DNA from 3 places in the Microaerobacter geothermalis genome. Region 1 is predicted to be linked to each of the others. Evidence: riboswitches for the same ligand, from Rfam matches in the RefSeq annotation. Region 1 holds a riboswitch; each other region holds the start of a gene.
What was found. Region 1 has a riboswitch for thiamine pyrophosphate ahead of L1765_RS09765 (thiamine-binding protein). Riboswitches for the same ligand answer to the same signal wherever they lie in the genome.
Positions count from the first base shown of each region.

Region 2: it holds a riboswitch for thiamine pyrophosphate, as region 1 does, so the genes downstream of both, thiD (bifunctional hydroxymethylpyrimidine kinase/phosphomethylpyrimidine kinase) here and L1765_RS09765 (thiamine-binding protein) in region 1, are expected to answer to the same signal.
Region 3: it holds a riboswitch for thiamine pyrophosphate, as region 1 does, so the genes downstream of both, thiC (phosphomethylpyrimidine synthase ThiC) here and L1765_RS09765 (thiamine-binding protein) in region 1, are expected to answer to the same signal.

Region 1 is NZ_JAKIHL010000023.1:26,618-36,634, forward strand. It holds gene acnA (aconitate hydratase AcnA) at 1-942, shown strand, start outside; gene L1765_RS09730 (DMT family transporter) at 1,090-2,079, opposite strand; gene L1765_RS09735 (hypothetical protein) at 2,310-2,681, opposite strand; gene L1765_RS09740 (thiamine diphosphokinase) at 2,695-3,336, opposite strand; gene L1765_RS09745 (FmdB family zinc ribbon protein) at 3,526-3,714, shown strand; gene L1765_RS09750 (ABC transporter ATP-binding protein) at 3,772-4,551, opposite strand; gene L1765_RS09755 (ABC transporter substrate-binding protein) at 4,605-5,663, opposite strand; gene L1765_RS09760 (ABC transporter permease) at 5,716-6,402, opposite strand; gene L1765_RS09765 (thiamine-binding protein) at 6,476-6,766, opposite strand; TPP riboswitch at 6,891-7,002, opposite strand; gene L1765_RS09770 (PfkB family carbohydrate kinase) at 7,022-7,996, opposite strand; gene L1765_RS09775 (glycoside hydrolase family 15 protein) at 8,023-9,918, opposite strand; gene L1765_RS09780 (carbohydrate ABC transporter permease) at 9,948-10,017, opposite strand, start outside.
Region 2 is NZ_JAKIHL010000001.1:216,343-226,359, forward strand. It holds gene L1765_RS01115 (sodium:solute symporter family protein) at 1-1,437, shown strand, start outside; gene L1765_RS01120 (OsmC family protein) at 1,523-2,023, shown strand; TPP riboswitch at 2,110-2,211, shown strand; gene thiD (bifunctional hydroxymethylpyrimidine kinase/phosphomethylpyrimidine kinase) at 2,319-3,128, shown strand; gene thiE (thiamine phosphate synthase) at 3,160-3,792, shown strand; gene L1765_RS01135 (spore germination protein) at 3,911-5,392, shown strand; gene L1765_RS01140 (long-chain-fatty-acid--CoA ligase) at 5,574-7,265, shown strand; gene L1765_RS01145 (hypothetical protein) at 7,276-7,761, opposite strand; gene L1765_RS01150 (c-type cytochrome) at 7,773-8,228, opposite strand; gene L1765_RS01155 (cbb3-type cytochrome c oxidase subunit II) at 8,334-8,840, opposite strand; gene L1765_RS01160 (cbb3-type cytochrome c oxidase subunit I) at 8,852-10,017, opposite strand, start outside.
Region 3 is NZ_JAKIHL010000032.1:20,818-30,834, reverse strand. It holds gene L1765_RS11695 (YheC/YheD family endospore coat-associated protein) at 1-732, shown strand, start outside; gene L1765_RS11690 (YheC/YheD family endospore coat-associated protein) at 758-2,014, shown strand; gene L1765_RS11685 (GNAT family N-acetyltransferase) at 2,321-2,779, shown strand; gene L1765_RS11680 (YheC/YheD family endospore coat-associated protein) at 2,786-3,892, shown strand; gene aceA (isocitrate lyase) at 4,082-5,368, opposite strand; TPP riboswitch at 5,567-5,677, shown strand; gene thiC (phosphomethylpyrimidine synthase ThiC) at 5,961-7,739, shown strand; gene L1765_RS11665 (thiazole synthase) at 7,765-8,538, shown strand; gene thiH (2-iminoacetate synthase ThiH) at 8,585-9,688, shown strand; gene L1765_RS11655 (thiamine phosphate synthase) at 9,734-10,017, shown strand, end outside.

The DNA of each region.
Region 1 (10,017 bases):
AAAGATATCTGGCCAACATCCGATGAATTAAAAGAAGCTCTTAAATCTGCCATGGATCCTGAATTATTCCGGAAACAGTACGGTCAGGTATTTACCGCCAATGAAAAATGGAATGCCATCCCCGTCTCAGAAGGAGAACGGTATGAATGGGATAAGAATTCCACCTATATTCAGGAACCACCTTTCTTCGTTGGCTTATCACCAGATGTGGAACCAATCAAAGAGATTAAAGGTGCAAAAACCCTTGCGTTACTGGGAGATTCCATTACAACTGATCATATCTCCCCAGCGGGAAGTATCAAAGAAAGCAGTCCCGCAGGGTTATATTTGAAAGAACATGGTGTGGATAAAAAAGATTTCAATTCCTACGGTTCCCGCCGTGGAAACCATGAAGTGATGATGCGCGGTACTTTTGCCAATATTCGTATCCGCAATCAGATGGCGCCCGGAACAGAGGGCGGTATAACCAAATACTTGCCAACTGGTGAACTGATGCCAATTTACGATGCCTCCATGAAGTATCAGGAACAAGGCATACCACTGGTTGTACTTGCCGGAAAAGAGTATGGTACGGGAAGCTCCCGCGACTGGGCAGCTAAAGGAACCAATCTGTTGGGAGTAAAAGCGGTTATAGCTGAAAGCTTCGAGCGTATTCACCGCAGTAACCTGGTTGGCATGGGTGTTCTTCCATTACAATTTACAGATGGAGCCAGCTGGAAGTCCCTAGGCATTACCGGTGAAGAAACCTTTGATATTCTTGGCCTAAATGATGACATTCAACCTGGTCAAACCTTAAAAGTCCGGGCAACCCGTCCTGACGGCACTTTCTTCGAATTTGACACCATCGTCCGCTTGGATAGTCTGGTTGATATCGACTACTATCGAAATGGCGGTATTCTGCAGATGGTATTGCGTCAAATTATCAACGAAGAAGTAAAATAATCACCTTACCCAACCAAAGTCCAGCTAAATAAGCCCTTGACTCAAATAAAATAAAATCCCTGTCCTCACTGGACAGGGATTTCTCATAACTACATCCACAATCTAATATTTTAACCTTTTCATCCTATACATTGGAAAAAGTTCATCCTAAAACTTCCTTGCTTCCCTCATAGACTTCACCAGCACCCCTGTCTTTCTCCCGGAAATATAAACTCCACTCAAAATCATAACCAGCCCTAAGATCGCAGAGAGAAAAATACTTTCTCCCAACAGAAGCCATCCCCATAGGAGAGCAGTGAATGGAACCAAATATGTTACGGTCGTTGCAAACTCGGCACTTCCCTCTTGAATAATATAGTAAAAGAACATATAAGCAATTCCTGATCCTACCACACCTAACCCGATAAATGAAAGAAAATTCTTGGTAATAAACAAATTACTCCAGTGAATCGGTTCTGAAACCAACGCAAGAATACCACTAAAAAAAGCTCCGGCGAAAAGAGTAATCATACTGATATAGGAAACGGATATACTCTGTAGATACCTTTTGCTTAATTGGGATGAAAAAGCATAGCAAAGGGATGCCAACATCACAAGCAAAATTCCTGTCCGATCAACATCAGTATTTGTAAATACATCCAGTCCAACCAAAATAAGAATACCTATAAAACCAATCCCCATTCCAATCCACTGATATGAGTTAAGGGATATTTTAAACAATAGAAGTCCCACAAGCATCGTTAAGATTGGGGTAGAAGCATTGGCTATAGAAGCCATCCCGCTGCTGATTCTTGTTTCTCCCATCCCAATGAACGTCCAGGGAAGAGCAGAATTAAGCAAGCCAACTATCAGCAAAATCCCCCAAGGGATCTCTTTTAACTTCATTTTTTCTTTTTGTAGCAGAATAATGATTGCAATCGCCAGGGCCCCAAATAAAGAACGAAGTGAAGCAACAGACCATGGACCAAAGTCTTCCAACAAGATTTTAATAAACAAGAAAGAGCTTCCCCAGATGAGGCTGAGCAAGCCAAGTACCCCATATAATCTTAACGGCATCATTTTTCTCTCCTTCACTCGGTTAATCTGCTGCTGTAAAAATTTAATTTCTACAGAAGCATTTAGTATATACCAAGTCATTTCGTCTCTCTAAATAAGTATACATGATCCAGAACTTAATTTCATCCCTCTTCCGTTCCCAACTTTCGGGAATAGACGATTTTTGACCTAAAAAACCTTTTCACAGAAATGACACTAACCAATACAATCGTCATGGAATACAAGGCGGAATGAATATGAAAACTGTATTCCAGCCAATAGCTGGAAAGCCCATTTATAATAATGATAAGAAACCAAATTACCGTTACCTTTCAATGGAGACGAAGAGAAAAACCTTCACCTGAAGATTGAATATTTCTCGTAAACAAAATGGTAAATGGATGGGATGTGAATAGAGAGATGAATGCATTGATACCAAATGAAAAGCTAACGATGATGCCCACGCTTTCAACAAGTTGGGTCAAGTTGTGTCCAGATAGCCCATAAACAAGTCCAATGGCTTGCCATGTCAATACACTGGAAACAAACCATTCCCATTTCCCTTCTTTTATATAAAAGGCCAGCCAGATCAGACTCCATACAAATCCGATGATGTAGGTGAGCAAGGGGTTCCCTATAATTGGAACATGGACAAACCCCATGGTAAAGGACATAAACATCGAATAGGCCAATATACGTCTCATTAAAAAATCTCCTTTAATCCTTAGATTTTATTACTAATAGATAGCCGGATTCCACATAAATCCTTCCTACTTTTTCTTTTAACACATTGCTAATTCCAAGGGAATGGCCGATTGATAGAGAAGCCTGGTTCAGGGGATATTGGAACCCCTCCAACGTGATTCCGGTCACTTCCCAGCTTAAAGGCAAAAGTGAAATGTGGGAGAAGTGATCTTGTTCAATTTCAACATAGCGATCCACAAGCATTATCACATTATATTCATCCACGATAAGGCAGGGAATCCCTTTTTGCAATGCCGTCAATAGCAGGTGAACGTTGGCCAAGGTATGGTCAAAGCGAGTACCCAGCCCGCCAATGATCATGATTTCTGAGGGCTCCCGCTTAATTGCCCACTGAACTGCCAGCTCAGTATCTGTTTCATCTTTTATAACAGGATCGCAAGCCCACATCTCTTTACTTTTCTGTGCAATTTCTTCCCGCTCTTGCTCAGTTACCGAATCAAAGTCCCCCATAGCCAAATCAGGTTGTATCTTATGCTGAACAAGAAAATATGCTCCACGGTCAACGCCAAAGAGAACATCGTCAGGTTTGATCTCCTTTAATGCCCATTCACCCAAATTTCCTCCGGTAAAAATTAAGATCCGACGATTTCTCAAGCAGAATCCCCCTTCCCGAAAACTCTTTCAAATGAATATTTGCCATTTGATGCTTGTATTATATTGATAGAATTACCCGTTGTAAAGTTGGTTATTGCGATCTTGAAAATCGTAAAGCAACAGATTAAAATATAGATTAAATACCCTGTAGGGTAGTAATCTTTACCGGAAAAGAAGGGAGGGAATCAGATGCCCTTATATAGTTATGTCTGTAGTAAATGTAAAAAAGAGTTTGAAGAACTAGTTTCTACGGGCAACTCCGCCCTTGTCACTTGTCCGAATTGCGACAGTAGGGAGATTGAACGTAAATTTTCCGGAAAAATTTATGGAAAAGTATCATCCTCTGCCCCTTCCTGCGGAAATGGCGGATTTACCTGAGCATCCTAGTCTGAAATAGGCTGGATGCCTATTTTTTTAAAAAAATAACCATTGACATTAATCAATGGTCTTAGAAAATACCCCTTCCTCCAGGATCTGAAGCAGTTCTGTTTTGATTAGACTAAAACTTGGATCTGTTGTTAATTTTGGCTGCCTTGGTCTTGGAAGAGGTATTTTAACTTCTGCTAATATTCTCCCAGGCCTGGGGGACATCACGTATACTCGATCGGAAAGCAATATGGCCTCATCCACATCATGGGTAACAAATAGTATGGAATGCTTAAACGTTTGCCACATCTTGAGTAGCCACTGCTGTATATGCATTCGGGTCATGGCGTCCAGCTTGCCAAAGGGTTCATCCAGAAGCATCAGTTCTTTTTTGCAAAGAAAGGTTCTGAGAAATGATGCCCGTTGTCTCATTCCGCCTGACAAGACATGGGGATAGCTTTCGGCAAATTTCTCCAATCCAAAGAGGGGAAAATAGGACAAAGCTTCTTCTTTTGCGGCTATTTTTTTTACACCCTGTATTTCCATTGGAACGATCACATTCTCCAGGATGGTTCTCCAAGGAAATAAAACGTCCTTTTGGGGCATATAGCTGACCATTCCTTTTTTCCCAACGATGGATCTGCCATCAAAGAGAATATTTCCTTCATCAGGAGCCGTTAACCCTGCCACCATATCCAATAGTGTGCTTTTTCCACAGCCGCTGGGTCCTATGATACTGACAAATTCCCCTTGATCTACGGTAAGAGATACGTCGCTTACGACAACAAGCCGTGATTTCCCTTTGCCTTGAAAAGCTTTGTTTACCCCATGAACTTCAAGCTTTCCCACGGAATCCTCCCCTCTCTCAAGATCCTGGCCTTCTAAATGATTCACCCCGTGTATTATTTCCCTGGTAAAAACTCGTTGGTAAAGGATTTGTCGGCCTCAATCATCTTAGGAATCAACTGCCGGTCATACATCCATTGGGCATACCTTTCCCAAACTTGAGTCTTTTGTATTCCCCATTGTTCGGCATCATCCTGGTATTTTTCACTTAGCCACCCTTGACTTGCCTTCACTAAGTCGGCATTTAACTCCGGAGCATTTTTTAACAAAATATCAGCCGCTTCACTTGGGTTTTGAATGGCAAAATCATATCCCTTTGCAGTGGCAGCCATAAACTTCTTCACCAAATCTTTCTGTTCAGCTACATGCTGTTCATTGGTGACAATGACTGGAGTATAATAATCCAAAGCAGGATCTAAATCTTTTAGCATAATGAAATTGAGATCAATTCCACGACGCTCAGCCTCTACTCCGTCCCAACCGTAATAAATCCATTCAAAATCGGCATCTCTACCGATTGACGTGAAGAAATCTGTTGCTCCCAAAGTGACATTTTCCAATTTAGAAAAATCAGCACCTGCTTTTTCCATCACGGCCTTTAATACCGCTTCTTCCACAGGGGATCCCCAACCGCCGTACCGTTTTCCTTCAAAATCTTTGGGAGAAGTAATTTGGGCCTCTTTCAGGGATGCGAAGGCCGAAGTATTATGTTGGATAATGGCAGCAATCGATACTAAAGGAATATCATTTGCTCTGGCTTGCGTAACCCCTTCCTGATAACTGATCCCGAAATCAGCTTTTCCTGCTGCCACCAATTGGTCTGCAGTGCTTCCTTCACCAGGTTGAACAATTTCCACATCCAGTCCCTGTTCTTCATAAAAACCCTTATCCTTCGCTACATACAAACCGGAATGGTTGGTATTGGGGAACCAATCCAGCATGACTGTAACTTTTTGCAGTTCTTGTTTTGCAGTTTCTTCAGTAGCCTTCTCCTGATTCTGTCCCCCTTCATTCTTTTGTGCGCAACCTGTAAGAATCAAAGCAAAAATAAGCAGAAAAACAAAAAGCAATGTTACGGATATCCGTTTATTTTCCGTTAACCAACTTTTTAACATGTCCATTCCCCTCCAAAATTTTTTCTCTAATCACTTGTCTATAGATGAAGAATTATCTTTCTTCTTGTTGTTGGTAGTGCCACGGCATTGTCAGTCTAGCCAACAATTCAATCAGAGCAAATATCCATAAACTTAAAAGGGTGATTACCACTATGGCGGCAAATACTCTCTCTGTCAGAAAAGATTGGGACGATCGGGTCATAAATATCCCCAATCCCCGACTGGCCCCCAGCCATTCTCCGATCACTGCTCCCATGACGCTGTAAGTCCCGGCAATCCTCAGTCCAGAGAAAAAGAAAGGGAGAGCACTAGGTAATTTTACCATGCGAAAAATCTGTCCGCGGCTAGCCCCCAGTGATGACATCAACCGCACCATCTCCCGATCCACCATACGGTATCCGTCTGCTAAGTTTACCGTGATTGGAAAGAAACAAACAAGAGCCACCACAATAACCTTTGGTGCCAATCCATATCCAAACCAAATGAGAAATAACGGAGCCACCGCAATAATCGGGATCGTTTGGGAGATGACCAATAGGGGATATACCGCTTTTCTTAACCATGTTGAAAGATCCATAAGGGTAGCGATGGCTATGCCCGCTGCGATAGCAATCCCCAGTCCAAGGACAGTTTCATACAACGTTTGAATGGTATGCTGCCAGATTAATTCCCTTGCTTGCCAAAGGGATTGTGCAATGATCGTGGGGCTGGGAAGTATCCATTTTTCTATTTTGGTCATGTTAACCACTATTTCCCAAATAAACAAAAGAACAAGAAGTGAAAAGCTGGGAAGAAAAATAGAACCCCATCTCTTACTTCCGATATTTAGCCAACTTCTCATCGATGGTTACCCCTTCAGGACGGTAATGAATTTTTATATGGGTCATCACTTCAGTTGCCCCGGCTTTAATGCATGCCTCTTGGGCTTTTTTTACGATATCCAAAAGGAGGTCCAAATCCCCTTCCATGACCGTCTCCATTGCTCCAACCTCATGTTTCACACCTGATTTCTGCACAACTTCAATGGCTTTATCCACAACCGGGTAGGTATCTCCATCAGGCACCTTAGGCAAAACTTGAAAACCAACATTCACAACCGGCAACGATATCCCTCCTTTCTGAAGTCTATGGTTAGCTACATGGCCAAGTAGCGATTAATATCTGCTTCGAGGCTAATAAAAAAACTGCCGTAAGGCAGCTCTGGAATACATCATCACCATGGGATGAAAAAAACTCACCACGGTTCTTCCCTCCGCTGGCATTACCCAGATCAGGTTCATGGGTCGGTACAATACGGTACCCTCTCAGCCGGCTTCTTCCAGCTCCCCAACCTTATTCTGTTATCAATTAATACTATATCAATTGGTCAAAAGTTTGTAAACCTCTTCAATCGTTGGCAGGGAAGGGATCGCTCCTCTTCCGGTGACGGTAATCCCCCCGCAGATATTGGAAAACCGAATCATAAATTCCAATCGGTCACGATCTCCTAATAAAACATCAATGTTTCTTTTATTAATATCTGATAAGGAAAGCTGGTATAATAGCCCCCCAACAAAAGCATCCCCCGCACCCGTGGTATCAACAACTTCAACACAGGGTATCGGAATTTCGCCAGAAATCTCTTTCGTGTAATAGGTGGCTCCTTCTCTTCCTTTGGTCACAATAACCAAAGAAACTCCTTTACCCAACAATCGATTGGCAGCCTCTCTCTCATCCTTTGTTTCCATTAAAAATTGACATTCCTCTTCACTCACCTTCAAAATATCAACAGCTGATAAGAGCGAACAAATACCGTTCCTTGCCTCTTCTGCAGCATGCCATAATGAAAGACGGATGTTGGGGTCAAAACTGATTAATAATCCGGCTTTTTTTGCTAATTGAACTCCCTTTATCGTCGCCTCTTTACACACAGGGGAGGTTAATGTGTTCGATCCAAAATGAAAAATTCCCCCCTCTTCAAACCACGAATGTTTGACTTCTTCGGCTGAAAACAAAAGGTCTGCCGAAGGATTCCGGTAAAAAAGGAAATCCCGCTCTCCGTCATCTTTTAAAGAAACAAAAGCCAAGCCGGTTTTTGCTTCCATCGAAAAAATGAGGTAGTCGGTATGAACCCCATGTTCCTTAAAAACAGAGGCCAAGAAATATCCGAAACTATCATCCCCCACTTTCCCGGCAAAATAGCTATTTCCACCAAGTTTGGCAACGGCAACTGCCACATTGGCCGGTGCTCCGCCGGGTGCTCTTTTGAACTTCTCCACCTGGGATAAAGGAAAACCATTTTCAGTGGGGACAAAATCAATCAAGGCTTCTCCAAAGCTGATTACTTTTTTCATCCTTTGCACACCCTTTTTTCTTTGTCTTATTTCCCTTTGAATTTTATCACCAGCGGATTCTCCGGATCCCCGGCAAACTGCAGCATCGTGCGGATAAATCCGGATTGGGAGTAGCTGGGCATCCCAATACCCCTGGGTTTATTACAGCTATACATCAATTCGGGAAATAATCCGCAGCGGGTAGAATAATTCATCGCTCGCTTCAGCAGTTGGCAGGCTTTATCCCATTCTCCAAGCAAATGATAAGCTTGTATTAACCAAAAGGTACAGCCAAGCCAGGGGCGCATATCTCCGCACTCCGTGGTTAAATCCTCATGCCGCCATACCCCTCCGAGGAACGGATCGACTAACCGTTCTTCCACAGCCTTCACGGTAGATGAAAATAGCAGTTTATCATCAAATATGGGCAGTTCGGTAAAAAAAAGCAGGGCAGAAGCGTCCAAATGATCCGTCTCGGCAGAGCGGACCAAAACATGATCTTTACATGCCTGCTGCAGTATTGACTCCTTTAAATCTGCAGCCAGTTTTCGCAGCTTTCCTTCATACTCGATTCCCAGGGAATGAATTTTCCATACATCCGCTAATAAAGTTAATCCATATACCGCTACACCGCTGGCCCATACCATATGTTCATTTTCCTCATTTAGATGATGTCCAAAGGTTTCCCAGATTCCGGCACAGGGTGCAATCATTCCCGTGTCATCCCGGTTCTTTTCAATCCATGTGACACAGTGGAAAATCACATCTTCCAACTCATTTAACAGTTGGGGATAACCGCTTTCCAACACACATCGGGCAATGGACATTAACAACAGTCCCGGCGAATCATTTTCGAAAGAGTGTTCATTTGGAACACCTGATTTGCAGTTATAAGCAAAAAAATAGTTTCCGTCGGGTCGTTTTTTCAGCAAAGAACAAATTCTCCGCAAACCTTGAACCGCTTCTTTGATGTGGCCTGTTTTCAACAGAGTATCAATGATCCAAACTCCGTCCCTGACCCACACGTTTCCCTGATAGGGAGCAAAACCCACCATAATTGGAGAACCGTCCTGCTGAATCGAGGTCCTCAATAGGCGGAGGGAGGTATTCCAGTAGTATTGCCATTTGGGGTCCTTACCGGTAATTTGTACCCCGTTCTCCAACCAAGTTTCCCAGTCACAGCGAACCCTTTCTTTTTCCGTGATCCGTTCATTGACCAGTAGATTTAACTGCTGTACAGCGTCCTGTTCGCTGCTTCCCATGGCAATCACAACCTCACAGGGGTCAGACCACTCACCTTCTTTCACCGTTCTTTCCACTTTCCATGTGACGTGCAGGGGGCGGCTGCCGTGTTCAGCAACGGCAAAATTGGTTCCTCTAATCACTTTTTCCCTGTCGCCGGAATTGGAATAAATGGCATCCGGTACCGTCACAGCCAACCAACAATTCTCTTCTTTCCGGGACACATAGATGTGTTCGTACCGGTTCACCACATTAATTAAGTGGATGGAAGGATATACGATCACTTCCGTCCCGTTCCCTTTCACCGTACGAATACGAAATTCTTTTACTACCCCACTCTTATCAACAGGTACCCAGGTTTCAGATTGAACCACGGTATTTCCCTTCCGGCTGGTTACCTGGTATATCCCGGAATCCGGTAAAAATCTCGTATCTTCGATACTGATTGGTTCACCCAACTGACCGGAATGATCCTGAATCAAACCGAGAGGATCATAACAGACTTTTTCACCTTTATCTTTTATAAATATCTGGACCCCATCTTCGCTGAGAAGATAAGAGGAAAGATCATAATCCGGATAATAAATTTGTTTTAACCAATCCATAGCCCGGTTCTTCAGGTCATGTCTCATCCACACCAAGACGTTCCCATTCCCCAAAGGAACATGATTATCTTCATCGATTTCTACATAGAACGGCATAACTCTTCCTCCATCATTTTTTAGTTGGCTTACTTCCCTCCCGTTGAAGCAATCCCTTTAATAAATTGCTTTTGTCCGACAAGAAACAACAGCAAAACA
Region 2 (10,017 bases), on a different contig from region 1:
TATATAGCGATTCTGGAACTGGCGTATCTTAAAGGGGTTTCTGCCATATGGTATGGGGTAGCCGAGACAATTCAGGTCTTAATTATCGCTTTGGTTCTTGTTGCTCCTTTTCGAAAAAGAGCATTGGTCACCATTTCCGGTCTGCTTGGGGATCACTTTGGTGATAAAGTCAGGGGATTAGCCGGTCTTATTACTGGTTTAACGTTTCCCATGTGGTCTGTGGCAACAGCCCTAGCCTTTGCTTCAGCACTAAGTGTATTTACCGGGATTTCCATTGTTTGGTCAGTGGCCTTAACGGCATTGCTTCTCCTTCTATATCTTCAATTTGGAGGAATGTGGTCCATTGGTTTTACCCAGCTAAGCAATGTTATCGTATTTTTTATCATGCTGGCAATTGGCGTATATGCCTTTTTCATCAACCCTGGCATCAACGGTTTAAAAGAATTATTTCAGCAAAGGCCGGAGCTTTTTGAACCTGCAACTGTGGGGATACAAACCATCGTAGCCTGGTTTGGTACCTTTATTTTAAATGTAATATTGGCTCAGGCCGCTTTTCAAATGGCCCTTTCCTGCAAAACAGAAAGAGAAGGGCAGAGAGGACTAGTCATAGCTGCGATTATTGGAGTACCCCTTATCATAGGCGCAGTATTGTTCGGATTAGCGGCTGCCTATGTGGTGCCCGGAGAAACGAAGGGACTTGTTGCTGTTCCCCTTTATCTCATGGAAACCTTGCCTGCACCTCTCGTTGCATTGTTTTTCCTTGGATTCTGGGCCGCGGCATTAAGTTGGGGAGCCCCCTGCCAGTTTTCTGGTGCAACCAGCCTTGGAAGGGATGTGGGAAAGGCGATTCGTCCTAAGGCGACAGAAACGGATTTGATTCGTTATACCAAATGGTCCTTGCTTCTTCTTACCTTACTAATGATTGTTTTCGCCGTATTAAGGCCTGAGCAGTCAGCATGGTGGAATATCCTTGCATGGGTTGCTAGAAATTCTGCTACCTTTGCTCCTGTGATTGCGGCATTATTTTGGCCAATCGTGACCAGACGGGCCGTTTTGGCATCCTTGTTTATGGGCTCATTTGCAGGACTATTATGGTATCACTTGGGAGGATGGGAAGTTTCTAGTTTCTATTTGAACACTCATCCGGTATGGATAGGGATGATTGCCAATATTTTGACTCTGAGCCTTGTCACGTTAATAGAGACGGCGGGAGTAACGAGCTGGCAATGGAAGGGACCCTTTAAAAAAGCCGGGTATTTTGGACTTATTCTTTCAGGAAGTCTTGGGATCTATCTGGGGAATTCTTATGAAGTTCTTTATTCTTCCGGTCTCCTTGGTATGGTTCTTTTCTTTATCGTCGTGGGTATTTTTATCAGCCTGATCAGTTTTGTCAAACAAAAAGAGGTTGTGGCTGGGGTGTCGGTGCATCAGGCTTAAGATTGTTTGATGGATAATTGCTTCAAGAAACAGGTCAGTCTATGGATGGAATAAGAGAATTTGCTATGGGAAAGGAATGGGCAGAATGACACAAACTTCAGTGAATAAAGACTTAAGAAAAATAGAGGTCCAATCCGATTGGAAGGGAAAATTTCAAACAGAACATCAGGTGAGGGACTTTTCCTTTCTGGTAGATGAGCCGGAAAAAATAGGAGGAGATAACCAGGCGCCTACTCCTTTGGAATATGTGATGGGTGCTTTTAACGGCTGCATCTTTGTCGTGATTGAAATGGTGGCAAAGGAGATTGGGTTTCGATTTGATGATGTAAAAATATCCAGCACTGCCTGGGTGGACCGCCGCGGACTTTATGGGGTGGAAAATGTATCTCCTTACTACAAGGAAGTGTATAATTCTATTGTTTTTTACACGTCTGAATCACCGGAGCGACTTGAACAACTGAAGAAAACCGTAAAAAAAAGGTGTCCACTGTATAATTTGATCAAAGATACCGGAATTCCGGTAAATTTGGACTGGAAAATCGAACGTTTTTCTATTGACGATAGTTCATGCTCTAGTCTAAAGTAGACTTAGTGCCACTTATTTTTCACTTCAAGAAGTAAGAGTTTTAGTGGTGGTTAGCCATCGGACATCATTCAACTGAATATTTTTGTTCAGACCACTAGGGGAGCTCTGACAGAGCTGAGAGGAGACTGCTTCGACCCTTGGAACCTGATCTGGATCACACCAGCGTAGGGAAGTGGAAGTGCAGATGAATATTGTCAAGACTCTTATTGATCATCATTCAAGATGATATGCCATCCCACTTTCGGGATGGTTTTTTAATTTTTAAGAAATCAGTTCAGAAAGGAGGATTCAAGAAATGGCGACGGTTTATAAAGCCTTGACGATTGCCGGGTCAGATAGCGGAGGAGGAGCAGGAATCCAGGCCGATCTTAAAACATTCCAGGAGTTGGGGGTATATGGAATGACTGCGATTACCGCAGTGACGGCCCAAAACACCCTGGGTGTGCAAGGGATATATCCCCTTCCGGTTGAAGGGATTATCCAACAAATTGAATCTGTCGGATCAGATTTAGGGGCTGATGCTGTAAAAACCGGGATGCTGTTTAACAGAGAAATCATTCAGGGAGTAGCCGAACAAGTAAAAAAATTCCGATGGAAAAACCTTGTGGTTGACCCAGTGATGATTGCCAAGGGAGGGGCCTCCCTTCTTCAGGAAGAGGCTGTAGAAGCTCTAAGAAGGGATCTGATTCCTTTGGCGAAGATCGTCACTCCAAATATTCCGGAGGCAGAAGTTCTGACGGGAATGTCCATTCGTACGATGGACGACAGGAAAGAAGTGGCAAAAAAAATTGTTTTATGGGGTGCTAAATCGGTAGTGATTAAGGGCGGCCATGAAGAAGGAGAAAAGGTACTAGACTTGATCTATGATGGAACCCAATTTACACAACTGGAATATCAGAGAGTGGATACAAGGCATACCCATGGTACCGGATGCACCTTTTCTGCTGCGATTACCGCTCAATTAGCTAAAGGAGAAAACATAAATAATGCCGTGAAAAAGGCAAAAGAATTTATCCATGCGGCAATCGAAGATGGGCTTGGCATTGGAGGAGGACATGGACCTACCAACCATTGGGCTTACCGCAAAAAAAGAGACGAATATTAAAATCAATCGTCAAAAGTATGGACATTGGGAGATGGAAAAGATGAAAGATTTACTAAAAGTATACCTCGTGATGGGAAGTGTCAATTGTATCAATTCTCCTGAGAAGGTTCTGTTGGAAGCTATTGAGGGTGGGATTACGCTTTTTCAATATAGGGAAAAGGGAAGTGGTGCCCTGGAAGGAATAGAAAAATATCGTTTGGGTAAAAGACTGCAGCAGATCTGCAAAAAAGCAGGGATTCCTTTTATCGTCAATGATGATGTGGAGTTGGCCTTATTACTTGATGCGGATGGGGTTCATATTGGACAGGATGATGGGTCTGTAGAGAAAGTTCGGATGAAGATTGGCAGCAAAATATTAGGGGTCTCTGCTCACAATTTAGAAGAGGCAAAAGAAGCCGTTAGCTATGGCGCAGACTATCTGGGAGTAGGCCCTATGTACACGACCAAAACAAAAGAAGATGCAAAAGAGGTACAGGGCCCTCAAGGGATTCGTTTCTTAAGGGAGAACGGAATAGACATTCCTATCGTTGGAATCGGCGGGATTACCGCGGACAATGCTAAAGAAGTGATCCAGGCAGGGGCGGATGGGATAGCGGTTATATCTGCGATTACACAAAATTCTTCACCTAGAAAAGGGGTAGAACAATTAAGAGAGCGTGTTTAATTATTGTCGTTTCAATCAATCGCCAGCTTCGTTTGAGTTGGTTTTTTTCTTCCTGGATTTGTCAATAATGAATGGGTATGAAGGCTTATAAATTTTCATTTTATTGGAGGTACCGTTCATGGCGAATCCAGATTCAAGAAAGGATCAATTGCAACAAAAAGTTAGCAAGAAAATCAAAGATAATGTCAGATACATGAATGATGCCTTAGGTGTGGAAAAAAGCTTTGATGTCATCTATCGAGAGCTCCACTACGCGGGAAAGGAATTTGCCCTTTATTTTGTAGACGGTTTTGCCAAGGATTACATCATGAATCAACTGATGATGTATTTAGGAAGATTGAATCACGGCGATTTGGCACCTGATTCGTTGAAGAAGCTGCTTACGACCCATATTGGATATCTGGAAGTAGAGTCAACTGATAATATTGAAAAAATAATCACGGCTATTTTATCCGGTCCCCTTGCCTTATTTATTGATGGGCAAGGGGAAGCCATTCTGATTGATGCCAGAGAATATCCTGCCCGTAGTCCGGAAGAGCCGGATATTGAGCGGGTTGTTAGAGGGGCAAGGGATGGGTTTACCGAGACACTGATTTTTAATACCGCCCTTACCCGGCGGCGGATAAGGGACCCTTCCTTGAGAATGGAATATATCCAGGTTGGAACACGTTCAAAGACAGATCTTTGTATTGCTTATTTAGAAGATGTGGCAGATCCCGATCTGGTCCGTTCCATCAGAGATGAACTGATAACCATGGAAATAGACGGATTGCCAATGGCGGAAAAAACCGTTGAAGAATATATCTTTAAAAATCATTGGAACCCCTATCCTATGGTACGGTATACGGAAAGGCCGGATGTGGCAGCGATCCATCTCCTGGAAGGACATGTTCTTGTCTATACGGATACGTCCCCGAGTGTAATGATTACCCCAACCACCCTGTTTCACCATGTTCAGCATGCCGAGGAATACCGGCAGAAGCCTGTGGTGGGTGCCTATCTGCGCTGGGTACGGTTTGCCGCCATGCTGATATCTGTGTTTCTTCTTCCCCTCTGGTTTTTGGCGGTATTAGATCCTTCCATCCTTCCGGATTGGTTAGACTACATTGGTCCGAAGAAAGAAGGAAATGTTCCGCTATTTTGGCAGTTTTTGTTTGCGGAATTTGGAGTAGATATTTTAAGAATGGCAGCTATCCATACTCCCAGTCCATTGGCAACGGCTTTGGGACTGGTGGCAGCCATCGTTATCGGACAAATGGCGGTGGATGTGGGTTTGTTCACCAAAGAAGTAATTCTCTATTTGGCTGTTGCTGCTATTGGAAACTTTGCTACCCCATCTTATGAATTAAGTCTGGCCAATCGATTGGTGCGAATCGTCCTGCTGGTTTTTGTTTACTTATGGAAACTTCCAGGTTTGCTAATTGGTACTGGACTGTGGTTTTTACTTCTTACTTTTACAAAATCATTAAATACCCCCTATCTGTGGCCGTTGATTCCCTTTAATGGAAAAGCGTTAATGGATATTTTAATAAGAGCCCCGGTTCCGGCAAAAAGTTCAAGACCCAGCATGTTATCTCCTGAGGATCCAACAAGAAGATAGGAAAAGAGACAATCTCCTTTACATAATCATGTGTAAGGGGGATTTTTTTAATTCAATATTTTTTGTACAATCTATTTAAAAAACAATAAATATTCAGTATAATACAAGTTAAAGAATGAATACTCATTCATTTTTTGTTCCACGGGGATATTCATGATAATAGATGAAAGGAGGAATGATGATGTATCACGAAAAACCCTGGCTTAAGTTTTACCCTCCCCAAGTTCCGGCTTCCATTGACTATCCGGAGGTGCCCATTACTCATTTTTTAAAGGATGCAGCAGTAAAGCTTCCAGAACAAGTAGCCATACACTTTATGGGGAAAGAAATCACGTACAGGCAGTTGTTAAATTTCGCTTACCGGTTTGCTCGTTATCTTCAAACTCTTGGGGTACAAAAAGGAGATCGGGTTGCCATTATGCTCCCAAATTGCCCTCAAGGTGTGATCAGTTATTATGGATCCTTGCTGCTTGGAGCGGTAGTCGTCCAAACCAATCCTCTGTATATGGAGAGAGAGCTGCTTCATCAATTGACCGATTCTGGGGCTAAGGTTATTGTTTCATTAGACTTGGTCTATCCGAAAGTAGAGAAGGTAAGAGATAAAGTACCTTTAGAGCACGTGATTGTCACCAGTATAAAGGATTTTTTGCCTTTTCCTAAAAACATTTTATATCCTTTGATACAGAAGAATATCCCTAAAATTTCTTTTGAGCCGCAAAAGGGGATTCATTCATTTGTATCCATTATGAAATCGGTTTCAAACGAAGCGATAGAGGCTGAAGTTGATTCAAATGATCTCGCTTTGCTCCAATACACCGGAGGTACAACAGGATTGCCGAAGGGAGTCATGCTGACCCATCGTAATTTAGTGGTCAACGTGGTCCAGGGAAGAGCCTGGATGTATAAATCCCAATATGGAAAAGAAACGATTTTGGGAGTCTTACCTTTCTTTCATGTGTATGGAATGAGTGTCGTCATGAATTTGGCTGTTTATCTTGCAAGCACCATGATCTTAGTTCCTAAATTTGATGCGGGAGAAATATTGAAGATAATTGAAACAAAAAAACCGACTCTCTTTCCTGGAGCCCCTACGATGTACATTGGAATCATTAATCATCCAGATATTAAGAAATATAATCTGTCTTCAATCGAGGCTTGTTTAAGTGGGTCTGCTCCTCTACCCATTGAGGTTCAGGAACGTTTTGAAGAACTAACCGGAGGAAGGCTTGTTGAAGGCTACGGGTTATCAGAGACATCCCCGGTTACCCACGCCAACCCCATATGGGATAGAAGAGTTAATGGAAGCATAGGGCTTCCTTGGCCGGATACGGAATGTAAAATCGTTGATCCAGGCAATGGAGAAGAAATTCCTGTTGGAGGAATTGGAGAATTAGCGATCCGTGGACCCCAGGTGATGAAAGGCTATTGGAACATGCCGGAGGAAACCAGTGCAGTGATGAGGGATGGTTGGTTTTTGACCGGCGATATGGCTTATATGGATAAGGATGGATATTTTTACATTGTAGACAGGAAGAAGGACATGATTATTGCCGGGGGATTTAATATTTACCCGCGTGAAGTAGAGGAGGTTCTTTTTGAACATCCTGCTGTGCAGGAAGCAACGGTGATTGGAATTCCTGATCCTTACCGGGGAGAAACGGTGAAGGCATTTATTGTATTGAAAAAGGGCCAGTCCGTTTCTGAAGAGGAACTAAACAATTTTTGCCGTTCCAAATTGGCTTCCTATAAAGCTCCTAGAATTTATGAATTTAGAGAAGAGCTCCCAAAAACCATGGTAGGCAAAGTTCTGCGCCGGGCACTATTGGAAGAGGAAAAAAAGAAAATAGAAATGAAGAACGATACCACTGGATAAAAAGTCAGGTTTATGGTTTTACCAGCTCATCATGGATATCGATCGCCCCATTATTCTTTAATATTTCCGCAATTTGATAATGAAGTGATTCATTAGGAACTTCAACGGTAATGACGATATTTCCCGATTGAAGATGTTCTTCAATTTTTTCGGCAGTGTATCGGTTGATTCCCAAATCGAGCAGGCCTCCCAGAATACCGCCGGTGGTTACCCCTGCCAATGCCGCATAAATTGGACCGGCGGCCATAATTGGTCCAATACCTGGAACAAGCAGTGTGCTCATACCAACAGTTAATCCTACTACTCCTCCAATGGCACTTCCCCAGGTTACTCCGTCCCCAATGGAATCTGCACTGGCATCTTCTGTTGGGGACTTTTCTTCTTCCGGTTTATGAATGAAGGAGATATCCTCTTGTTTCACCCAATGTTTCAATTGATGAAAAGCTTCTTCAGCCTGTTTTGGGTCTGGAAAAGTAGCGATGAGATGAGGTTTCATGGTATTCCTCCTTATAATCCTTTTAAGAATCCTTTTACTGCATTGATTTGCTCTGTGTTCAATCCTAAAGTGGGCAAAGCCGGCATGGCACCGCGGCCGTTGTCTAATACATCGTTTAACTGATCCTCGGTCAAACGGGTAGAAACTCCTTTAAGTCCTGGTCCTACTTTCATCTCTGCGGTTAAGTTGTGGCAGCCGAGACAGGTTTGTTTTACGATTTGCTCCCCGTTGATGGATTTAGGGTCCTGAGTGGCTTCCAACCGGTCATTTAACGGTTTTGCCGTAAGAGCATAAACCACCCCCCAAATGGCTAACGTCACGTACACGAACATCAAAAATTTAGGAACTTTGGCATTTCCCATTCGAATTCCTGACACTTCATCATAGTATTCTTTCTTTTCATTTTTTGGCTGAGTTAATACTTTCTTTTCGATTTCGTTCCCTATATTATGTTCCTTATCGGTCAAGATGCGACACCTCCATCTGAAGTTTATTTATGCCGTTTACCGCCCTTTATATACTTCTTATGACGCGAGAGTTCCTACCATATACACAGCTAAACGAAGTTTTCTTTATCTTCCCTGTGCCTGTGAAGCGGGCTTTAGACTCATGAGATAAGTGATCAAATCGTCCAGTTCCGCATCAGATAAGTAATCATACCTTGGCATGATAGATCCAGGCAACATTTCCCTTGGATTAAGCAAATGTCGCCTGTGCCATTCTTCATTCCAACGGGCTCCTACCCACATTAAATCGGAACCGGTTCTTACCGAACCCAGTAAGTGGGGTTTGTCATAATAATAGTCTTGAGGAACGGTTACCGGACCAAGGGCCGTATCTGCTTTTACCGGTCTTACATATTGAGTATGACAGGTATGGCACCCTTCCCTGATATAGATCTGCCTTCCCCTGTACTCAGCAGTGTTGAAATCATAGTTGCGGGCATCCGCATTTATATTTGGTTCCTGCATGGAAGCATCATAAAAGGGTAAGAGAACTGTACCAATTACTCCTATTAAGAAAAGAAGCAGGGAACCCAAGATAAAAGGAAACATGGATTGTTCATGATTGTTTGCCATCTATTTTCCCCCTATTTAATTAGTGCTGTTGGTTGTTGAGGGATTGGTTTTCCGTCCCTCACCGATCGAATGGCGTTATATACAAAGATAAATTGCCCGATAAACATCATTCCGCCTCCGATGGCCCGAATCATGCTAAAGGGCCTTAAGGCAAGGATGACTTCCACGAACTGCATTCCGTACTGCTTGCCTTCTGCCCAGGCAAAACCTTGCAATACTCCAGCCACCCACATGCTGAAGGCAAAGAGGAGAAATCCCACAGTAGAAAGCCAAAAATGCCAATTCATTAACGATGTACTATATATCTGTTTTCCCGTCATTTTCGGAAGGCTGTAATACATTAGGGCAAACACTACAAAAGAAAAGGCTCCAAACAAGGGCATATGGGCATGTCCAATGACCCAGTTGGTAAATTTCAGGATGGCACTGGGTCCCATAAGTGATTGAAAAGGGCCTTGCAAACATGTGATCAGATAAAAAATAGCTCCAACAATCATAAATTTAAGGGGAATACTGTCTGCCACCACATGCCATTTCCCCTTCATGGTTCCAAAAACATTAGCCAAAACTGTCCAAACCGGAATGATGAGAAGAACGGAAGGGATCACTCCTGCCTTCATCAGCCACAGTGGAATTGGCCCATTTTGCAAATGGTGCGGACCGTTCCAGACATAGAAAGTGGCGATGGTCCAAAAGCCGATTAAAGAGAGCTTGTGGCTGTATAATGGGTTTTTTGTCAGTTTTGGTAGTAAGAAATAAATGAAACCAACACCAACAGTGGTAAACCATAATCCAATCACATTATGGCCGTAAAACCAGGCCATATTGGCCTGAGGAACTCCTCCGATCCAGCGATAGGGAAGATTTCCCACAATGTATAACAGGGGGAGCCACAATAAGGAGCCCATAATATACCAAATACTTACATATAGTTTCTTTTCATTACGGTTGACGATCGTTCGAAAAGAAATAAAGATAACCAGGGCAACAAGAATTACGACATAGACATCCATGAAAAGGGGCAGCTCTGCGTATTCAATAGAAGTGGTATATCCCAACAGCAGGACAACGACAGCAAGAACCATAAAAATATTCCATAGTACCCCAGTTGCAACGGCTAATCGAGGATTACTTAAAGGAGTCCTCGTTAACGAAGGGAGAACATAAAAAATTCCTC
Region 3 (10,017 bases), on a different contig from region 1:
TTAAGCAATCATCCCGCTGTCAAAGAATACATTCCTGAAACCTATATGGTACCTTCTCTAAGAGCCATTCAAAAAATGCTTTCCCGTCATCAAATGATCTATTTGAAACCCTCCGGAGGAAGTTTGGGGTTAGGAATTATTAAGGTTACACATCATCCCGTTAAGGGATTACTTTGTCGCTACAGAAAAGGCAACCACAATGTATTGAGGCAATTTGATTCCGTTCAGACAATGATGGATCATCTCTTCGCTGGAACGAAACGTTTGCAAAATTATCTCGTACAACAGGGAATTCAATTGGCTAAAGTAAATAACAGACCGGTAGATTTCAGAATCCATTTAAATAAAAACCGGGAAAATCAATGGAAAATCACAGGAATCGGAGCAAAGGTAGCAGGTTGGGGAAGTGTCACCACCCATGTCAGAACCGGAGGGACCATCACCTCCAGTCAAAATATTTTTCACACCCTTTTTGGTCCAAATGGTGATGTAATTAGACAAAACCTGGAGGATGCAGCCATTCGATTAGCAGAAACCCTTGAATTTAGTTTTTCAGAGCCCCTTGGAGAACTGGGATTTGATATTGGAATTGATAAAAATGGACATATTTGGATGTTTGAAGCCAACTCCAAACCAGGAAGATCCATTTTTAAACACCCCAGCTTAAAAACTGGAGATCAACTATCCTGCCGTTCCATTCTTGATTACGGATTTTATCTTTCACAATTTTGAAGTTAAGAAGAAAGGAGAGACTGAAATGAATACAAGTCAAATACAAATCACATTTCTCCCTAACGGATGGCATATCCTTACCTCACAACCGATCAAAAAAAGGATGAGATGGGGGGCGGAGAATGTCCCCCTTTCAATTACTCCCCAAACCGAAGCCAACCATCCGGGATCCTATACGAATATGCTTGCAAAAAATAGGGAAGACGGTTCCATAAAGATTGGCCCACTCATTGGAATTTTAACGATGAAAGGAAAAACCAAACCCTTTAGGGGGAATATCCGCAACTTCGTAGATATTATTGCAACGGCAAAAAAAATTGGAGGACTTGTATTCATTTTTACCCCAGAAAATATTGACTGGAAACACCGACAAATCCACGGTTATTACCTGAACCAGAAGGGTTGGTCACCCGTATTGTTTCCCTTTCCTGATGTCGTCTACAACCGGATTCCATACAGGGAAGAAGAGCAAAAGCCAAAAGCCCAATTAACGTTGGAAAGACTCTCAAATTTTCCTAATCTTTATTTATATAACCCTCATTTCTTTAACAAGTGGACATTATTCGAATGGCTTAAGCAATTCAAAACACTCCCATGTTCTCTTCCAGAAACAGCCCAGATAGAGACCAAAAATCAACTTCATGATTTTTTGGAAACCTATCAGTCCATTTACTTAAAGCCCATCAGGGGAAAAGCAGGAAATGGAATCATTCGAATAGATAAATCAAATGACCATTATTTACTTAAATACCAGGATAAAGATATTCAGCATAAAAAATGTAAAACTTTACATGAAGCGTGGAACCTGATACAGCCTTATATCAGGAAACAGGGATATATCATTCAACAGGGAGTTCCGCTTTTAACTTACCAGGGAAATCCCTTTGACTGCAGAGTACTTGTTCAAAAGAATGGGAAAGGAGAATGGGTTGTTACCGGAGTTGGAATTCGTGTAGCAGGGAGATATGGAATAACCACTCATGTGCCAAGGGGCGGCAAAATTGCCAAACCCCATCAGGTACTAAAGGCAGCATTCCACTCGGATCAATATGCTGATTTAATGAGGAGAATAGAAGAATGCGCACTAAAAATGGCCCTTCACATCGAACATCATGTTGCAACGGTTGGAGAGATGTCGATGGATTTGGGGATTTCTGCTGATGGGAAATTATGGTTTTTTGAAGCCAATGCCAAACCGATGAAATTTGACGAACCGGATATCCGCCAACGTTCTCTAATTCACATCATTCAATATGCTCAATATCTAAGTTTCTTCAAGTAACAAATCTATATAGAGACAGAATTATAGATATGGAACGAAAGATTCACACGTCCGCTAGTCGAGTTCGGGCAAGAAGTGATCCACGTCCGCTTCAGCCTAAAGAACGGAGCCCCTCAAAAACATCTGGGTATTTCACAGATGGAGTCAGTTTGAGGACTAATTCCCGTTCTTTAGCCTTTGATATGAAAATAAAATTTTCATCCGAATTTGTGACCCTTCGGGTCATGTAAGTTTAGTTCCGTCTATATTAATTGGTTCCATTCACATAATTTTTAAAGAGAATTCAAATGCAAGAGGTGACATGCGATGGAAATTAAAAGTTTAAATCCTTCCCAGTTTGTGAAACTTAAAAAAAGTTTATTGCAATTTGTCATTTCCCATGGAGAAAGGAAAATTACATCAAGGGCAATTCAATGGATAAAAGAATTAGAACCGCTCAAATTGGATCAACCCGGGTACTTCCTCCTTATAGCAGCAGAAGAAAAAAAGCTTCTGGGACTAACAGCAGTAGCCAATTATGGTACTGAAGAATCTTTTGTAGTTGTTCATAAAAGGGAGAGACAACAAGGAATTTCCCAAGAAATGATCAAATTCTTGTTTCAACAGATAGACAAAATATACGGTCGTGTCTCACTGGATAATATCCCCAGCATCAAGATGTGTTTATCAATGGGAATGGTTGGATTTAAACTAGTAGAAGGGCCTACCGGAAAGCCAACCATGTGGTTTGCCCGAGGAAACTGGAATCCAAAAGATGTGGAGTAGATCCCCATGGTGCGAATCGGTGTACTTATCTATCGGTATACCAATCGTTCATTTGAAGAAAAGCCATTTCTTGCTGATCTTACCAAGGCCGGAATGGAGTTGGGAGTAGAGGTCTTTATCTTTTCCCCACAGGATGTCTCTGAAAAAAGGGGATGGATCAAAGGAGATACCTTTAATACAAAACAGAACCGCTGGGAAACTGGCCATTTCCCTTTACCAGATATCATTTATGACCGTCTTCGCTATCACGCTACACCCGCCTTTCAGGAATATATCCGCTTTAGAAAGTATTCGTCTCTCCCTTTTATGAACAACAGACTGGCCTCCAAATGGAAAATTCACCAATTATTATATCAGGATCCTTCTATCAAAATATATTTGCCGGAAACCGTGTTTTATCAGAATCCAAATCAAATTTTTAAGCTGTCGGAGAAATATTCTTCTCTATTTTTAAAACCCATAAATGGTACAGGCGGACGACACATTTTAAAAATAAAAAAAGAAAAAGATCACCATTTCTCAGTCCTTGGAAGAAATGTGAAACGGCATATCATAGTAAAGACACATCTATCCCCCTCCGAATTGGTCTATTTCGTCAACCATTGGATCCAAAGAGAAAAAACGTATATCCTTCAACAAGGTTTAAATATTCAACTGGAAAACAACAGAGTTTCCGATGTCCGGGTACTCATTCAAAAGACTAACGGGGAGCATTGGGGCATTACCGGAATGGGAGTGAGAACAGGACAAAAAAACAGTGTGACATCCAATTTGCATGGGGGAGGTTCTGCTGAGAAAATCACACCTTTTCTTCAGCGGAATTTTGACACAGGAAAAGCGATGTCCATTATCGGTGAAATAGAACAAATGTCTAAAAAGATATCCAAAAATCTAGAATCCCACTTCGGACGTCTAGTTGAACTGGGCTTAGACATTGGAGTGGATAAAGAAGGAAAGCCATGGTTGATCGAGATTAATCCGAAACCGGCCAGAAAAATATTCCTTTACTTGAAAGATAAAGAAACGTACATTCTATCGCTGAAAAGACCCTTACTGTATGGACTCTATTTAATCGAGACTTCCATTTCCAAAAGAAGTAGAACTGAAGTTTAGTTGCTCCTCACAGGACGTACCATTATCGACAATTTGACCAAGAGCTTTCCGCGATTTATTTTCTAAAATATGGAATAGAGAACGGAATTAGCCCTCAAACTGACTCCATCATCGAAATATCCGGATATTTTTGAGGGCTCCGTTCTTTAGTCTCAAAGCGGATAGTTCCATCGTAAGTTATAGTGACGGTTAGATGGCTTCGGTAAACTGTTCTTCTTCCGTAGAACCGGTTAAAGCTGTTGTAGAAGAAGTTCCGCCAGAGATCACCATGGATACCTCATCAAAATATCCAGTTCCCACTTCACGCTGATGTCTGGTTGCGGTATAACCATACTTTTCACTGGCAAATTCCGCCTGCTGCAGTTCAGAGTAAGCTGCCATTCCTTTATCTTTATACTCTCTGGCCAGTTCGAACATACTATGGTTTAATGCATGGAAGCCAGCCAAAGTAACAAATTGGAATTTATATCCCATTTCTCCCAATTGCTCCTGGAAGGACGCAATAGTAGCTTCATCAAGCTTTTTCTTCCAGTTGAAGGATGGGGAGCAATTGTAGGCTAAAAGCTTTCCAGGAAATTGGGCATGGATCGCTTCGGCAAAACGTCTCGCTTCCTCCACATTGGGTTCTGAGGTTTCACACCAAATGAGGTCAGCATAAGGTGCATAGGCCAATCCTCTTGCAATAGCTGCATCCAAACCACCCCTCATTCTGAAAAATCCTTCGGATGTTCTCTCTCCAGTCAGAAATTCTTGATCCCTTGGATCAATGTCACTGGTAATCAGATGGGCTCCATTGGCATCAGTACGGGCCACGATAAGGGTTGGGACACCCATGACGTCGGCAGCCAATCGGGCAGCAATTAAATTTCGAATAGCGTTTTGAGTAGGAATCAGCACCTTTCCACCCATATGTCCACATTTTTTCTCAGAGGAAAGCTGGTCCTCAAAATGAACGGCAGCAGCTCCTGCCTCAATCATACTCTTCATCAATTCGAATACGTTTAATGGACCGCCAAATCCTGCCTCGGCATCGGCAACAATTGGAGCAAACCAATAAATATCATTCTTCCCTTCGGCATGATGGATTTGATCAGCTCTCTGAAACGCCTGATTGATCCGTTTTACCACATGAGGGACACTATTGGCGGGATAAAGACTTTGGTCAGGATACATTTGTCCAGCCAGATTAGCATCTGCTGCCACCTGCCAGCCGCTCAGATAAATGGCCTTTAGTCCTGCCTTTACTTGTTGAACAGCCTGATTTCCCGTTAATGCTCCAAGGGCATTAATGAATTTTTCTGTATGCAGCAGATTCCATAGACGTTCAGCACCCATCTTGGCAAGGGTGTACTCAATTTGAACAGATCCGCGAAGACGAACAACATCCTCTGCAGAATATGTTCTTTCAATCCCTTTCCAACGAGGGTCTGTTTCCCAACTCTCCTGAATCTCCTTCACCACATCTTTTTTTGTCATTGTTAGTCATCCTTTCTCTTGAATTTGTATTAGTACAGTTAAATTATTATGGTTCTATTATAATACAGTATAACGGCAATTTGTCAATATATTTTCACGAATTTAAAAACGTTAAATTTACAGATTTTTTTCAAACGTTTTCTTTTTTGAAAAAATGTTTGCAGAAATAAAGGTGTCATGGTAAACTAACTTTGAAAATTGAATAGATGCGGGAGCTTGGAGAACCAGGCTGAGAGGATGGCTATTCTGCCATCGACCGTTGAACCTGAACTGGATAATGCCAGCGGAGGAATTTTTGTATGCACGAAACCTGTATAGAGCCAGTTCAAAAAGGAGGATAAAAAGGGCCGAGAATTTCAAGGCAGCGTAGCTTTGAACACCGGAGCGTATGCTTTTAAAACGTGAGGAGCGCAAAAGCAAGCTAACGCAGAAATTCGACAGCAATTTTTACCAGACTTTTTGAACATCCTCTTATAGAGTTGAACCATCGGGAAAGTATTACTCCCATACTCTGAAATCGTTTCGTGTTTACACCTCCGAAGGAAGGTTCAAAAATGAATCTTCTTTTTTATTTTGTTAAGGAGGGATCACCATGTCAAAAAATCAGAATCAGCTGAACATTTCCTTTACGTCCTCTTTTCCAGGAAGCCAAAAAGTTTATGTGATTGGATCACGTCCAGACATCAAAGTTCCCATGCGGGAAATTCAACTTCATCCGACCAGCGGATTGAACGGCGAGGTTAAGAATCCTCCAGTTCGTGTTTATGATACGAGCGGCCCTTATACAGAACCTGAATATGATGTGGATGTTCATAGAGGGCTTCCGGTTTTGCGCAGAAACTGGATTCTTGAACGAAGCGATACTGAAGAATATGAAGGTCGCGAAATAAAACCGGAAGACAACGGATTTAACGTTGACGATCCTCGGGCGAATCAAGAGGTTTATCCCGGTCTGAAAAGGCGTCCCTTGAAGGCAAAACAGGGGAAAAACGTGACACAAATGCATTATGCCCGCCGGGGATTAATTACTCCTGAAATGGAATTTATTGCGATCCGTGAAGGCGTATCTCCAGAATTCGTTCGAGAAGAAGTAGCCCGAGGCCGTGCCATTATCCCGGCAAATATTAATCACCCAGAGAGTGAGCCAATGATTATCGGCCGGAATTTCTACACAAAAATCAATGCCAACATTGGAAATTCAGCCGTAACTTCCTCCATCGAAGAAGAAGTAGAAAAGATGACTTGGGCGATTCGATGGGGAGCAGATACCATTATGGACCTCTCGACCGGAAAAAACATCCATACAACTAGGGAGTGGATCATTCGCAATTCACCTGTACCCGTCGGAACCGTACCCATTTATCAAGCTCTGGAAAAAGTAGGAGGTAAGGCTGAAGATCTTACTTGGGAAATTTATCGGGACACATTGATTGAACAAGCGGAGCAGGGTGTTGATTACTTTACAATTCACGCAGGGGTGTTGTTAAGATACATCCCTTTGACTGCAAAGCGGGTTACGGGAATTGTCTCCCGAGGCGGTTCCATTATGGCTGCCTGGTGTTTGGCCCATCATCAAGAAAACTTCCTATACACTCACTTTGAAGAAATTTGTGAAATTTTGAAAACATATGATGTAGCGGTTTCATTAGGGGATGGCCTTCGACCGGGATCCATTGCCGATGCCAATGATGAAGCACAATTTGCAGAATTGGAAACCCTTGGAGAGCTTACCCAGATTGCCTGGAAACACGATGTACAGGTGATGATCGAAGGTCCAGGGCATGTTCCCATGCACAAAATTAAAGAAAATGTAGATCTGCAGCAGAAAATTTGCCATGAAGCCCCCTTCTACACACTGGGCCCCCTTACAACAGATATTGCCCCGGGTTACGACCACATTACATCAGCCATAGGAGCTGCCATGATCGGCTGGTTTGGCACCGCCATGCTTTGTTATGTAACCCCTAAGGAACACCTTGGACTGCCGAATAAAAACGATGTAAGAGAAGGAGTGATTGCTTACAAGATTGCTGCCCATGCCGCTGATCTGGCAAAAGGACATCCTGGAGCACAAATTCGTGATGATGCCCTTTCCAAGGCCCGTTTTGAATTTCGTTGGAAAGATCAATTTAATCTATCCCTTGACCCGGAAAGAGCCATGGAGTACCATGATGAAACTCTCCCGGCAGAAGGAGCAAAAACAGCCCACTTCTGTTCTATGTGCGGCCCCAAATTTTGCAGCATGCGAATTACACAGGATATCCGACAATACGCGAAAGAAAAAGGCCTTGAACCCGATTCAGCTATACACGAAGGGATGGAGGAAAAATCAAAAGAATTTAGAGAGTCCGGAGGTAAAATATACAGATAAATTATCGAATTAAGGGGGCAAGAAAATGAACGATCGCCTTGTCATCGGAGGAAAAGAATTGGAAAACCGATTATTTATTGGTACGGGAAAGTTCTCTAAGCATACCATCATCCCTGAAGTTATCAAGAGATCTAACTCCCAGGTTATAACGGTTGCGCTGCGAAGAGTTGATTTTGATTCGCGTGAAGAAAACATTTTAAATTACATTCCCAAAGATGTGATTTTACTTCCTAATACATCAGGTGCAAGAAACGCAGAAGAAGCCATAAGAATTGCCAGGATTGCTAGAGCCGCTGGAATGGGAAACTGGATAAAAATAGAGGTGATCTCTGATCAAAAATACCTGCTCCCTGACAATTATGAAACCATCAAAGCAACGGAAATATTGGCAAAGGAAGATTTTGTTGTATTGCCATATATGAGCCCTGACCTGATGGTTGCAAAGAAACTACAAGAATCGGGAGCAGCAGCAGTAATGCCCCTGGGTTCACCCATTGGCTCAAACAGAGGATTAAAGACAAAAGAACTGATACGGATTTTAATTGATGAAATCAATCTTCCCATTATCGTTGATGCCGGAATAGGCAAACCATCGGATGCGGCTGAGGCAATGGAAATGGGTGCCTCAGCAGTACTGGTCAATACAGCCATTGCTACTTCCGGAGATCCTGCAGCAATGGCAGAAGCCTTTCATCTATCCGTAAAAGCTGGAAGACTGGCTTATTTATCCGGTTTGGGAACTTCCTCACTTAAAGGGGAAGCCTCTTCCCCACTAACCGGCTTTTTGACGAAATTGTAATATGACTGAGTCTTAAAAAAAGATTTCTGTGAGAGGATAAGAAGTCATGAGTTTTTATGAAGAATACAGCCAATTGAAAAATATTCAATTTAACGACTTTTTCCAATCCGTCAGCTATCAAGATGTGGAAAGGACTTTACGAAAAGAGAGATTAAACGAGAACGATTTTTTAACCCTGCTATCACCTGCAGCAGAAAGTTTTATGGAAGAAATGGCCGTTAGAGCGCATCAGATCACTGTGCAGCACTTCGGAAAAACGATTCTTCTATATACACCGCTTTACCTAGCAGATTATTGTGTAAATCATTGCGTTTACTGCAGTTTTAGTATTAACAATCCCTTCCCAAGAAAAAAACTGTCTATGTCGGAGATTGAAGAAGAAGCAAAAGAAATAGCCAAAACAGGTTTGAAACATCTTCTAATCTTAACCGGAGAATCCAAAATCCATACTCCCCTTTCTTATATAACAGATAGTGTCAATATATTAATCAATTATTTCCCTTCAATATCCATTGAAATTAACCCGCTGGATACAGAGGAATATGCAGAATTAGTAGAAAATAACGTGGATGGTCTTACGGTTTATCAGGAGGTTTATAATGAAGAAGTGTACAGGGAAATACACTTAAAAGGACCAAAAAGAAACTATCAATACCGCTTGGACTCTCCAGAAAGAGGCTGCCAGGCCGGTTTCCGTTCCGTCAATATAGGGGCCCTTTTGGGATTGGATGATTGGAGAAAAGAAGCATTTTTTACCGGAATGCATGCGAATTACCTGCAAAATAAATATCTAGATACAGAGATAAGCATTTCATTGCCGAGAATCAGACCTCATTTAGGGAGTTATCAGCCAAAGTGTATTGTAGAAGATAAGAATTTGGTTCAGATCATGCTTGCCCTACGGCTATTTTTACCAAGGGCAGGAATTACTTTATCAACAAGGGAAAGTGCAAAACTTCGCAATCATCTGATCTATTTAGGAGTAACCAAAATGTCAGCCGGCTCTTCTACCGTAGTGGGAGGTCATACTCTGGACCACGGAACAAGCCAGTTTGAAATCTCTGATAAGCGAGATGTAAAGGAAATTCGGGAATACCTCTATCAAATCGGGTATCAACCACTATTTAAAGACTGGCATCTTATTGGATAAAGAAAACTCATATTTCGATTGTTTGGCAGGAAGAGGCGATTAGAAATGGCGAGGGCCATATTAAAGGTAATTACAGATGGAAAAAAGGGTTTAGTCAATGTTAAGGAAATCGTGACTGACATCGCCCAAGAAACCGATTTTATTCATATTCGGGAAAAAAAACGCACAGCTAAAGAAATCATTGAGTGGATATCTGAACTTGATCTGCCGGAGAAATTGATCATCAATGACCGGGTGGATGCAGCTTTAGTATCCAAGGTAGCGGGTGTCCATCTATCCTGGCACAGCTTGCCCCTGGAAAAAGTAAAATCCCTTGTTCCCTCACACTA